Linked DNA regions of Bacillus pumilus. The protein of the gene in region 1 interacts with the protein of each later gene in a pairwise test. Links are inferred from orthologs where the notes say so. Each region holds a gene or a part of one and is shown on either strand. Other genes may lie near its edges.

Region 1 (6,530 bases):
CCGATTTAAAAAGTCAGAGCTTGACCAGTTATATGCGATCACCCAACATATCGTTTTTATTGATACGTCACCAGATGAAGACCGTTTTGATTCAGTAAAGCCAAACCTGAAACGAATTGTTGAAAAGATCATCGATTCTTTTATTGAAAAAGAACACACATCCATTGGATTCGTTGGCGGCACAGACATTGATCTGAATACGAATGTGCATATTCCAGATATTCGCGAAACGACTTTCCGTGAATATATGATGGCTCACAATGTCCTTAATGAGCGTTTGGTCTATGTCGGTCATCATTTCTCAGTAGATGAAGGCTATGCGCTGATGATGAAGGCGATTGATGAGCTTGGTGATGACCTGCCCACCGCTTTTTGTGTCGCTAGTGATCCTCTTGCCATCGGCTGCTTACAAGCATTAAACGAGCGAGGATTTTCTCTGCCGAACCGCGTGAGCGTCTTTAGTATCAACGATATTCATGTGTCTCAATATGTGTCACCGCCGCTCACCACGTATCATATCCACACGTCTTTACTTTGTGAAACAGCAGTTGATTTACTGTTAGAAAGACTTGTAGACGGCAGAACATTACCGAAAACTGTGCTGATTGCCTCAGAACCTGTCTTTCGAAAAAGTACGATATAAACAACCGGAAGCCCCGTCCAATGTGGAGGGCTTTCTTTTCTCTCTACATCAGTAAAAAATTTTACTTAATAAATTTAATAAAATATGTTTACTTTTTTTACTCAAGTTGATATTCTCACATTAAGAAAGCGTTTTCTTATCATCTGTGAAAAAAGAACGAGAGGGGATTACGAATGAAAAAGGGAAAATGGGCGACATTATCAGCAGTCGTTGGGACTGCTGTTCTTCTGCTTTCAGCTTGCGGACCGGGAGATGACAATTCAAGCGGAACACAGCCAGCATCTACAGGTACAAAGACCTTACTAGTGTGGGAGGATGTCAAAAAAACTGAGGGGATTCAAGACGCTGTAAAAGAATTCGAAAAACAACATGATGTGAAAATCAAAGTGGTCGAAAAAGCTTATGCCGACCAAATCGAAGCTCTCCGTCTAGATGGAGCAGCTGGGACAGGTCCAGACGTCATCACGATGCCTCACAATCAAATTGGATCAGCTGTCACTGAGGGGCTATTACAAGAAATCAAGCCAGATCAAAAAGTGATCAACTCCTTCACAGACGAATCGATTCAATCACAAACGGTAGATGGAAAACTGTATGGTCTGCCAAAATCCGTTGAAACCACTGTCCTTTTTTATAACAAAGATCTTGTCAAAAAGGCACCAACGACACTTGATGGCTGGTATGATCTTTCGAAAAAGCTGACAAAAGACGGAAAGTACGGTTTTGTTGCGAAATGGGATGAAATTTACTATGCGCAAAGTGTTTTAGGCGGATCTGGGGGCTATATTTTCAAGCAGAAAAGCGATGGCTCTTATGATGTTAATGACATTGGTTTGAAAAACGATGGCGCCATCCAAGGCGGAGAATACATTCAAAAATTCTTTAGCGAAGGACTTTTCCCGAAAGGCATCATTGGTGAACAAGGAATCAATGTCCTCAACTCCTTATTTACAGAGAAAAAAGCAGCAGCCGTCATTTCTGGTCCTTGGTCATTTGGTCCATATAAAGAGGCGGGTATTGACTATGGTGTGGCTGAGCTGCCAACACTCCCTAACGGAAAACATATGAGCTCATTTTTAGGTGTAAAAAGCTACAACGTCTCCTCTTATTCTAAAAATAAAGAACTTGCTGAGAAATTTGTTGAATTTATCACGAACGAAAAAAATTCAAAGAAGCGCTTTGAATTAACAGAGGAAATTCCACCAGTGAAAAAACTGATGAAAGATCCAATCATTACGGAAAACGCAAATGCGGATGCTGTTTCTAAACAAACGAAATACGCCACACTGACACCGAACAATCCTGAAATGGAAGAGGTGTGGAAGCCGATTGATAGTGCATTAGGACTGATTGCAACTGGTCGTACAGATGTGAAAAAGGCACTTGATGATGCGGTCAATCAAATCGACTCTCAAATTAAAGCAAATCACTCCAAATAACCATCAAATGCGGGTAGTCTATCAAACTGCCCGTAGTTGATCTAATTTTATATGAAGTAGGTGTTAGACGTGACGGGTAACCTTGAACTAGACCGCACACACATAGTGGAATCAAAGACACACCGGAGACGGGCGCTAATGTTCTCCTTTATACCCGGGATGGGGCAGATATACAACAAACAGTACGGCAAAGGGGCACTCTTTTTCCTGTTCGGCGTCTCTTTTTTGATTGTATTTTATGATTTATTCAATATTGGTTTCTGGGGACTGTTCACACTTGGGACGATGCTGCCTCGTGACAACTCTGTTTTTCTTTTAGCAAAGGGGATTATTGCGCTGTTAACAGCTGGTTTTGGTATCGGCTTTTATGTACTCATGATGCGTGATGCTTTTATGAATGGAAAGAAACGGGATCAAGGGGTACCACTTCATTCCATCCGTGCTCAATATCATCAGCTCATCGATCAAGGCTTCCCTTACTTAATGAGCACTCCTGCTTTCTTTTTACTTCTATTTTCTGTTGTCTTTCCTATTATGTTCAGCTTTGCGCTTGCCTTTACGAACTATGATTTATATCACTCGCCTCCTGCCAATCTGATCGACTGGGTAGGAATCAAGAACTTTCAAAATATCTTTTCCATTGATATTTGGAGAGACACCTTCATTGATGTACTTGGCTGGACCGTCGTATGGACTTTGGCTGCGTCGACTCTTCAATGTGCCCTCGGCATCTTTTTAGCGGTTCTGCTCAATCAGAAGGATTTAAAGGGAAAACGGTTTTTTAGAACCATTTTGATTCTCCCTTGGGCTGTTCCGGGCTTTGTGACCATTTTGGTGTTTGCTGGACTGTTCAATGATACATTTGGGGCCATTAACAATACACTTTTTGCATCGATAGGGATTGATCCAAAACCATGGCTAACAGATCCATTTTGGAGCAAAATTGCCCTCATTGCGATGCAGACTTGGCTTGGATTTCCTTTCGTTTTCATTATGACAACAGGCGTTTTGCAGGCGATTCCCGAGGATTTATATGAGGCTGCGACCATTGATGGAGCCAATTTTTTTCAGAAATTCCGGTCCATCACGTTACCGCTTGTTCTCTATTCCATTGCACCCATCCTCATCACACAATATACGTTTAATTTTAACAACTTTAATATCATCTACTTATTTAATGGCGGGGGACCGCCTGTTGCGGGGTCAACCGCTGGGGGAACGGACATCTTGGTGTCTTGGATTTATAAACTCACGATGCAGTCTTCTCAATATGCACTCGCTGCGGCTGTCACAATTTTACTTTCAATCTTTGTCATCGCCATTGCACTCTGGCAGTTTAAGAGAACGAATTCATTCAAAGAGGAGGACATGATGTGATATGGGATCAAAACAAAACAAGCTCATTCGCCTGAGCATTACTTATTTTATCCTTTTCATTGCCTCCATTTGTATTCTATATCCACTGCTTTGGACGATCGGTGCTTCCTTTAATCCTGGAAACAGCCTTATGAGCACAAGTATGTTTCCGAAGAATCCAACGTTCAGTCACTTTACCGAGCTCTTCTTTGGCCCGGGAGCACTTTATGCAAAATGGTATTGGAACTCCATGAAGATCAGTATTGCCACAATGTTGTTAACGCTGATTCTTGTTAGCTTTACAGGCTATGCCTTTTCTAGATTCCGTTTCAAAGGACGGAAAAATGGGCTGATGCTCTTTTTACTGCTGCAAATGATTCCTCAATTTTCAGCGCTGATTGCGATTTTCGTTTTGGCTCAAATGCTTGGACTGATTAACAGCCATCTTGCACTGATTTTGATTTATGCAGGCGGACAAATTCCGATGAATACGTATTTAATGAAAGGCTATCTTGATGCGATTCCGAAGGATCTTGATGAATCAGCCAGAATGGACGGCGCAGGGCATTTCCGAATTTTCATCCAAATTATTATGCCGCTTGCTAAACCTATTTTGGCGGTTGTCGCCATCAACTCATTTACAGGACCACTGGGTGATTTCATCATCTCCAGTGTCATTGTCCGCTCACCCGAAATGTATACACTCCCGATCGGTCTGTACAATCTTGTGTCAGACAAAATGGGGGCCAGCTACACGACCTTTGCAGCCGGGGCTTTACTCATTGCGATTCCAGTCGCTTTATTGTTTCTTGTGTTACAAAAACAATTTGTGTCCGGCCTCACACAAGGCGGGACAAAAGGATAAGGGGAGATTTGATGAAGAAATGGATGCTCGTCACGGTTGTCGTTTTCTTTTTGATGGGATTAGGGATTTTACCTGAAGCAAAAGCGGATGCCATTTCTGTTCAGCCGATCAATGGACTGCAAGGTGATTTCATTAAAGGAGCCGATATCTCCATGCTTGCGGAAGTGGAGAGAAGCGGCGGCAGATACTTCGACCAAAATGGAAAACAGGTGGACCCGCTCAAGCTATTAAAGGAAAAAGGCGTCAACTATGTGCGTATTAGACTGTGGAACCACCCATACGACAATCAAGGCCGTGCCTATAACGGCGGGACAAACGATCTCAATACAGCGATCGCTTTATCGAAACGCGCAAAAGCACAAAATATGAAAGTGCTGCTTGATTTTCACTACAGTGATTTCTGGACTGATCCTGGTAAACAGTTCAAACCGAAAGCATGGGCATCTCTTTCACAAAACGATTTAGTAAAAGCGGTTGGCACTTACACAGGGGATGTACTCAAAGCAATGAGAGCCCAAAATGCACTGCCGAACATGGTACAGGTCGGAAACGAATTGAACTCAGGCATGCTGTGGCCGAACGGCAAAAGCTGGGGTGAAGGCGGCGGTGAATTTGACCGGCTCGCCGCTTTGCTAAAGGCTGGCACAAATGCAGTCCGCTCTGTCGATTCAAATATCAAAATTATGCTTCACCTTGCTCATGGTGGTGACAATGGGGCCTCCCGCTGGTGGTTTGATGAAATCACCAAACGAGGCGTCTCATTCGATACGATCGGTCTATCTTATTACCCGTATTGGGACGGCGGATTTAGCGGTCTTACTAACAATATGAATGATATTAGCGTCCGCTATAACAAAGACGTCATCGTGGTAGAAACCGCCTACGGTTTTACAACAGCAAATGGCGACAACCTAGAAAACTCATTTAACCAAGATTCAGTCAATACTGCTGGCTACCCAGCTTCACCTCAAGGCCAGGCATCTTTTATACGAGATCTATCAGAAAAAATTTCACAAGTGAAAAACAATCGCGGGAAAGGTTTCTTTTATTGGGAGCCGCTTTGGATTCCAGCGAAAGGCGCTCCGTGGTCAAGTCAGTATGGGCTGGCTTATATCCAAACAACAGGTACGGCCGGAAATGCTTGGGAAAATCAAGCGATGTTTGATTTCAACGGAAAAGCACTGCCTTCTCTAGACGTATTTAAACAAATGACACCGTAATTAAAAGGATAGGACGTGACAAAATGGGAAAGCGTTACCCACTCGTTCACCCCAATGTGAAAGGCTTTTTGCATGGTGGCGATTATAATCCAGATCAATGGCTTCATATGCCGGAGATCATTGACGAAGATTTTCGATTAATGAAGCTTGCACACTGTCAAACATTCTCCATCAACATTTTCGCATGGAGTAAGCTAGAGCCAAAAGAAGGTCAATATGATTTTACATGGCTGGATGACATCATGGACCGCTTGGCAGCACAGGGGGCACACGCCATTCTTGCAACGCCAAGCGGGGCACGACCTGCTTGGCTGTCACAAGCATATCCAGAGGTATTGCGCGTCGAAGCGAACCGTCAGCGTAACTTACATGGACTTCGCCATAATCATTGCTTCACCTCACCGGTTTATCGAGAAAAAACGAATACACTCAATCGTTTGCTCGCTGAACGCTACAAGGATCACCCAGCACTGATCATGTGGCACATTTCGAATGAGTACGGTGGCGAATGTCATTGTGATCTCTGCCAGGAAGCATTTCGAGGCTATTTGAAAGACAAGTACAATCATGACCTTGAAGCTTTAAACCAAGCATGGTGGACGGGGTTTTGGAGCCACACGTATAGTGATTGGTCACAAATCGAATCACCTGCACCGCACGGGGAGCACATGATTCACGGGATGAACCTAGACTGGAAACGCTTTGTCACCGCGCAAACAATCAATTTTTATCAAAATGAAATTGAACCGCTGCGGGAATTGACACCCCATATTCCAGTGACCACCAACTTTATGGGCGACTACCCGCATATGCGCCCATTTCTTGGACTGGATTATCATCAATTTGCAAAAGAGGTCGACGTAATTTCATGGGATAGCTATCCAGCATGGCATAGCGGCAGGGAAACAACCGCTGAATTAGCGTCAAACGTTGCCTTCGTTCACGACTTATATCGTTCATTAAAGGACGGTCAGCCATTTCTCGTGATGGAGAGTACACCGAGCCTT
Region 2 (6,467 bases), 3.1 Mb from region 1 along the record:
CTTGCCGATGCTCGTTTTATACGAAGTGAGTATCGTCATTTCGAGAGTGACCTATCGCAAAATGCAGCAAACAGAGGAGAAAGAAAGTTATGATGTCACATAAAAAAGCATCGTGATCCGAATAAGGGTCACGATGCTTTTTCTATTGTGAAAGGAATTGATTGATCGCTTGAAATAGATGCTGATAATAGGAAGGCTCATGCGGGACAAAATCTTGTATACAGACTACTCTGCTTTTCTCACGTCGTTCTCCGAATTCATCAACTCCAAAGCCATCAAGCTGCATGTTTTCATATTTTCTTGTGAAAAGCTGCTGTGCATCCATTAGCTTTGCTCTGTAAACTCCAGCGACTTCTTCCTTTTGTAATTGAATGTTCATCTGCTCTTCTTGATGGACGTAAAGATAGACATGGCAACATTCACGATCAGTAAAACTGGGTAGATGGATTTCATCCTGTATAACACCTGCAAAGGCTAGATCTTCAAAAGGGACAGTAAGACCAAGCTCTTCTTCTACCTCTCTCACACCGTCAGAAGGCTGTTCATTTGCAAGAAGATGACCTGCTGCGGTGATATCAAAAAGAGAAGGGAAATTCTTTTTTGCGGGACTTCTTAGCTGAAAATAGAGATAGATGGTGTCATGTTCCTTTTTGAGAAGCCAAAAATGAAAGGTTTCATGCCAAAGGCCTTGGGCGTGGATATCTGATCGGGCAGCGACTCCAATCGTTTCATGCTGCTCATTTAAGATGTTCAGTTTTTCTTGTTCCATGAAAACTTGTCCTCCATAAAAAAACCATTTTCCAAGTGCGGAAAATGGTTTTTGATTTATTTTTGCTGCTGTTTTTTGAGTTTGACTGAGAAGGCAAACATTTTAAGCGCGATATTAATATTATAGGCTGCAAACACCATCAGCAAAATGCTGTAAAATGACCACATGTCACCTGGATTTTGAATGGCCATATAGGTGAAAGCCACACCTACGGCAAAATAAATGATGCCCCATACAACAGGGTTTCTCATGAGAAAAAGCCTCCAATAATCATTTGCATTGTTTGAGATTGTTCTTCAATCATTTTTCTTACTGGCTCAATCTGCACAAGAATAACGAGTGAGTTCATCAGCATATGAGCAACGATTGGAACAATGATTCGTTTTGTTTTCGCATATAAAAAGGCAAAGGTAAAGCCCATTGCGGTATAAAGAAAGAAGTGGTCAAAATCAGAATGTGCAGCAGCGAAAAATACTGAACTAACAAGTGCCGCAATAAAAAAATTCGACCTTTCATAAATTACACCAAAAACGATTTTTCGGAAAATAATCTCCTCAAGTATCGGTCCAATTAGTGCAATAATAACAACCAGAAAAGGAAAAGCATCCATAATAGATAAGATATTTTGCGTGTTTTCTGACTCACGTCCAATGCCGAATGCATATTGTTCAATCATTCCTGCAATCGATTGAGTTAGAAGTGATAGAAAGAAACCGACAATGATCCAAGCGATTGCCGCGCCGACTGAAGCCGGTTCTTCATTTCGAAGTGAAGCTCTTGGCACAGTCCGAAGGATGAGCAGAATAATGATTAATCCGACACAGAAGCTGATGATTGTCCATGTACCTGACAATTTAGAGAGCTCTGCTTGTGTCATCGGTGTCTGAATGTAACCTAACCACTTCATAATGAACACATACGGAAACGCAGAAACCTGCACCAATATATACGTTAAGATGATGTACCAATATTGTTTTTTCAAGTAACGAAAACCCCTTTACTAAAAGAACTAGATTTATTGTAACACAAGTCTTCTTTTTCGATGAAAAGGAAAGAATCTGAGTTGAAAAAAGATCATGAAAGCGTAAAAATTTTTAAAGGTTTTTACTTGAAATTACAGAAGACATTCTTTATTATAATAAATGTGTTAGCACTCACTGGTGATGAGTGCTAAAAAAGACTACATATAAAAATTGAGGAGGTTGTTTCTTATGTTAAAGCCATTAGGCGATCGCGTAATCATTGAACTCGTTGAATCTGAGGAAAAAACCGCTAGCGGTATTGTGTTACCGGATTCTGCAAAAGAAAAACCGCAAGAAGGTAAAATTGTTGCAGCAGGTTCAGGTCGTGTACTTGAAAGTGGTGAGCGCGTTGCGTTAGAAGTAAACACAGGCGACCGCATTATCTTCTCAAAATATGCAGGCACTGAAGTGAAATATGAAGGCAAAGAATATTTAATCCTTCGTGAGAGCGACATTTTAGCTGTTATTGGTTAATCACATAAAAAACATTGAGATACATTTTTAAAAAGACTGAGGAGGTTTCGTTATTATGGCAAAAGATATTAAGTTCAGTGAAGAAGCACGTCGCGCGATGTTACGTGGTGTAGATGCACTTGCAGATGCTGTAAAAGTAACTTTAGGACCTAAAGGACGTAACGTGGTTCTTGAGAAAAAATTCGGTTCTCCACTTATCACAAATGATGGTGTAACGATCGCAAAAGAAATCGAATTAGAAGATGCATTTGAAAATATGGGTGCAAAACTTGTGGCTGAAGTTGCAAGCAAAACAAACGACGTAGCTGGTGACGGTACAACGACTGCAACAGTTCTAGCTCAAGCGATGATCCGTGAAGGTCTTAAAAACGTAACAGCTGGTGCAAACCCTGTTGGCGTTCGTAAAGGGATCGAAGAAGCAGTGAAAGTAGCACTTGAAGGCTTGCACGAGATTTCTAAACCAATCGAAGGCAAAGAATCAATTGCTCAAGTTGCGTCTATTTCTGCAGCAGATGAAGAAGTTGGAAGCCTGATCGCTGAAGCAATGGAGCGTGTAGGTAACGACGGCGTGATCACAATCGAAGAATCTAAAGGGTTCACAACTGAGCTTGAAGTGGTTGAAGGAATGCAGTTTGACCGCGGATATGCTTCACCATACATGGTGACGGATTCTGATAAGATGGAAGCGGTTCTTGAAAATCCTTACATCTTAATCACTGATAAAAAAATCACAAACATTCAAGAAATCCTTCCTGTACTTGAGCAAGTTGTACAACAAGGAAAACCATTATTGCTCATTGCTGAAGATGTAGAAGGCGAAGCACTTGCAACACTTGTTGTGAACAAACTTCGTGGAACATTCAACGCAGTGGCAGTAAAAGCACCTGGATTCGGTGATCGTCGTAAAGCAATGCTTGAAGATATCTCTGTTCTAACTGGCGGAGAGTTAATCACAGAAGATCTAGGACTTGACCTAAAATCAACTGAAATCGGTCAGCTTGGCCGCGCTTCTAAAGTCGTTGTGACAAAAGAAAACACAACCATCGTAGAAGGTTCAGGAGATTCTGCTCAAATCTCAGCACGTGTGAACCAAATCCGTGCACAAGTAGAAGAAACAACTTCTGAATTCGATAAAGAAAAATTACAAGAACGTCTTGCAAAACTAGCTGGTGGCGTCGCTGTCATCAAAGTTGGTGCTGCAACTGAAACAGAACTAAAAGAGCGTAAACTACGCATCGAGGATGCACTTAACTCAACTCGTGCAGCAGTTGAAGAAGGTATCGTATCCGGTGGTGGTACAGCACTTGTGAATGTATACAAAAAAGTCGCTTCAATCGAAGCTGATGGTGACGTTCAAACAGGTGTAAACATCGTTCTACGTTCTCTTGAAGAGCCAATCCGCCAAATCGCTCACAACGCAGGTCTTGAAGGATCAGTCATCGTTGAGCGCTTGAAAAACGAAGAAATTGGCGTAGGCTTCAACGCAGCAACAAACGAATGGGTAAACATGATCGAAAAAGGAATCGTTGACCCAACAAAAGTAACTCGCTCTGCACTTCAAAACGCAGCTTCTGTTGCAGCAATGCTTCTAACAACTGAAGCAGTCGTTGCTGACAAACCAGAAGAAGGCGGCTCAGGCGGCGGAATGCCGGATATGGGCGGCATGGGTGGTATGGGTGGAATGATGTAATTAAGGTAAAACCTTGATATATCAACGCCTGAAACGATAATATGCTTTTCTTGTCCACGGATTTACCGGAAACTTGTGGAAAAAGAGCTAACTAAAAGAGAAGGTCTTTCATCAGTTTGCTAACTGTTGGGAGGCCTTTTCTTTCATATTAACAAGTCATTTCAGCATAGATTAGATATTCATCGTAGTAGTCCACCATGTGCTGCAATTGCAAGGACTATAATAGAGAAAGGTTATTTTCGAGGTTTTAAAACACATGTAAGCTGCTATCAATGTTTAAAACAACCTACAGTAAAAGGAGCTTTTAAATCTGAGGAAAATATTTTAGGGAAATTATAGGAATTGATCTTGTAGGGCTAGATGATGTAGGCTCAGAGACAATTGATGGGAATGGCAAAATGTAGAGGTTATAGAGAGATTGAAGGAGAAATTTTCATTTTGTAGAAAGTTCAAGGCTTAGCAAGAAAAGAGTAAACCCTAAAATCGGCTTACTCTTTAATGTTTAATCATCTTATGATTAGCAATCTTCTGCTTTGCTATGATGAAGAGGTGGTGGAATTAACCATCCTTTTTCTTTATTAAGTCTAAGGACTTTTGCTCCAAATGCTGCCTTTTGAGTATGAAACTGTCCAAACATCATAGCAATGTCTTCTCGAATGGATTGCCCCATAATTGTGCTACACGATACTAATCCTGACGCAATGTTCGCCGAAAGACCAGCGGCTATTTCTGGATCTTGAAAACGTGCCCCTACTGGAATATCGTCTATACAAGCTTTAGGTCGTTCAGGAGGTGTTGGAGGTAAGCCAATTCCATTTTCTTTTAGTAAAGTTTCAATTTCTTTGATTTCTTGTTGCGCACCTTGAATAGCTTCTTCAATTAATTTTTGTAAGTCTTCGTCACCTGCATGGTTTAAGTGGGTTTGATAACCAGCAACTAAACTTTTAGCTACCATCAAGTAAGACCATGTACCAAACACTTCGCCATAGTGCATAGGTTCATCCGTTGGATTTCCACTTAAAATTCCCATTGTCATCCTCCCTAGTTGTAAAATATTCATTGAGCGACCTTCCTTTCTTTACGATTGGTCACCTTTTTATAGTTCCTAAATTAAACCATGATATTCATCATTTTAAATGATGGTGATCAAAGGTATAAATTCTAATTTCAACCTATGTGGACTTCTAACGAATAGTGGCTAATAAAACTGGAGATTATGTTATGAAAGAGGAAGGGAACTGCAGGTTTAGCAAATTATACATGATAAGAAAATTTGGAAACTCTGCGTATAGAATTTAAAGACCAACATGCTCAAAGACTTTCGGTTACCTAAACCACCTTTGTTCACGATGATTAGAGATTTTTATTTTTTGGATGGATACCACTAAGAAGGTACTCGCCTTCCTTATGGGGACGAGAACAAATGAAAGGCATTGTAGGCTTTAAGATCATCATTAATAAAGTTCAGACTGCTTTCAAATTAAGTCAAAATCGCCACGAAAGGGATTATGCCTGCATCATTGAAAAGCTGGAAGCAGAGGGTGAAGTGGAAATGGCTGAGGCGATGAAAAAGAGTTCCATGTAAGAAGCTTCTCGAAAGATCAGTTATTCTTATGAAGCGTTAAAAATGAATGAGAACGTTACTTATAAACAAAAACACTTTCTACTAGGAAAGTGTTTTTTAGTGGTGATAAATAAAAAAGCCCTCATCATTCAAGGGCTTTAATGAAACATTTGGTTTACTTTAACTGTGAATGTCACATCTTTACTATTCATGTAATCGTCAGTTGTGACATCTCCAAATTTCAGTTTTAATTCTTTGATGTTTTTAATGTTGATTTCTTTGCCTTCAGGAGCTAAGAATTGAATGACGCCATCTTGTTTAACGCCACCTTCAACTTCTCCACCAATATCACCGTCAGTCATAAACATATTCGTATCTAATTGCATGCTTCCAGCTACAGCTTTACCTTGATCTAGATGGAAGTTTAGAACTTTATCTGTCGTATTTTCTACGTTCTTTTATTTGTTTATAAAATAGGAAGAAAGATGAAACAATACATTTATCATAATGGCAAGACTCCGTTCGCTTTTATTAAATAATAGTGAAATGAAACATTCTACCTTATTATATGTTTCATGGTCAGAATGAGGTCAAAAAAGATTAATCCTTTTATTATTAATATATTATAAAAAACTAAGTTAATAAATTTGTGGTAAGTTTGATAATTAAAATTTATTAAGTAACTTAGTTCAAGCGTACTCCATATATTGTTATGGGGAATATGAGCGGATTTATCAGTGAAATATCTGTATTATGAGGGAATTCTATTTGTTCCGTTCAAATATTTCAGCCCATACAAAATGAATGAGGAGGTTTTTTTGTTGAATAGTTTCCAATGGGATCTCCAGGGATTAGGTGTCGGTGATTTAAATGTCAGCAGTGCTGTACCCTGGTATACTCAGTACCCATACGTAGTTGATCAAGCTCGTCAGTGCAGTGATCATCATC

What was found.
Region 2: the proteins of CKW02_RS19425 (region 1) and groL interact in binary tests that used the Escherichia coli proteins (3 or more experiments, as listed by UniProt). The link is inferred for Bacillus pumilus from one-to-one orthologs.

Annotation. Positions count from the first base shown.
Region 1 is NZ_LT906438.1:3,716,528-3,723,057, forward strand. What follows is about bases 1-2,949. They hold CKW02_RS19425 (galactooligosaccharide ABC transporter substrate-binding protein GanS), read left to right. Parts: upstream 1-816; coding sequence 817-2,082; downstream 2,083-2,949. Other genes in these bases: CKW02_RS19420 (LacI family DNA-binding transcriptional regulator), read left to right, coding at 1-643; CKW02_RS19430 (carbohydrate ABC transporter permease), read left to right, coding at 2,221-2,949. In the rest of the region: more of CKW02_RS19430, read left to right, coding at 2,950-3,459; CKW02_RS19435 (sugar ABC transporter permease), read left to right, coding at 3,461-4,303; CKW02_RS19440 (glycoside hydrolase family 53 protein), read left to right, coding at 4,315-5,523; CKW02_RS19445 (beta-galactosidase), read left to right, coding at 5,547-6,530. UniProt on the Escherichia coli protein: Part of the ABC transporter complex MalEFGK involved in maltose/maltodextrin import. Binds maltose and higher maltodextrins such as maltotriose.
Region 2 is NZ_LT906438.1:600,228-606,694, forward strand. The notes cover bases 1,752-4,637. They hold groL (chaperonin GroEL), read left to right. Parts: upstream 1,752-2,320; coding sequence 2,321-3,955; downstream 3,956-4,637. Other genes in these bases: groES (co-chaperone GroES), read left to right, coding at 1,981-2,265; CKW02_RS03060 (DUF3231 family protein), read right to left, coding at 4,473-4,637. Outside these bases: twin-arginine translocase subunit TatC, read left to right, coding at 1-103; CKW02_RS03035 (NUDIX hydrolase), read right to left, coding at 143-769; CKW02_RS03040 (YdiK family protein), read right to left, coding at 826-1,020; CKW02_RS03045 (CPBP family intramembrane glutamic endopeptidase), read right to left, coding at 1,017-1,751; more of CKW02_RS03060, read right to left, coding at 4,638-4,985; CKW02_RS03065 (hypothetical protein), read left to right, coding at 5,379-5,540; CKW02_RS03070 (hypothetical protein), read right to left, coding at 5,678-5,905; CKW02_RS03075 (hypothetical protein), read left to right, coding at 6,435-6,467.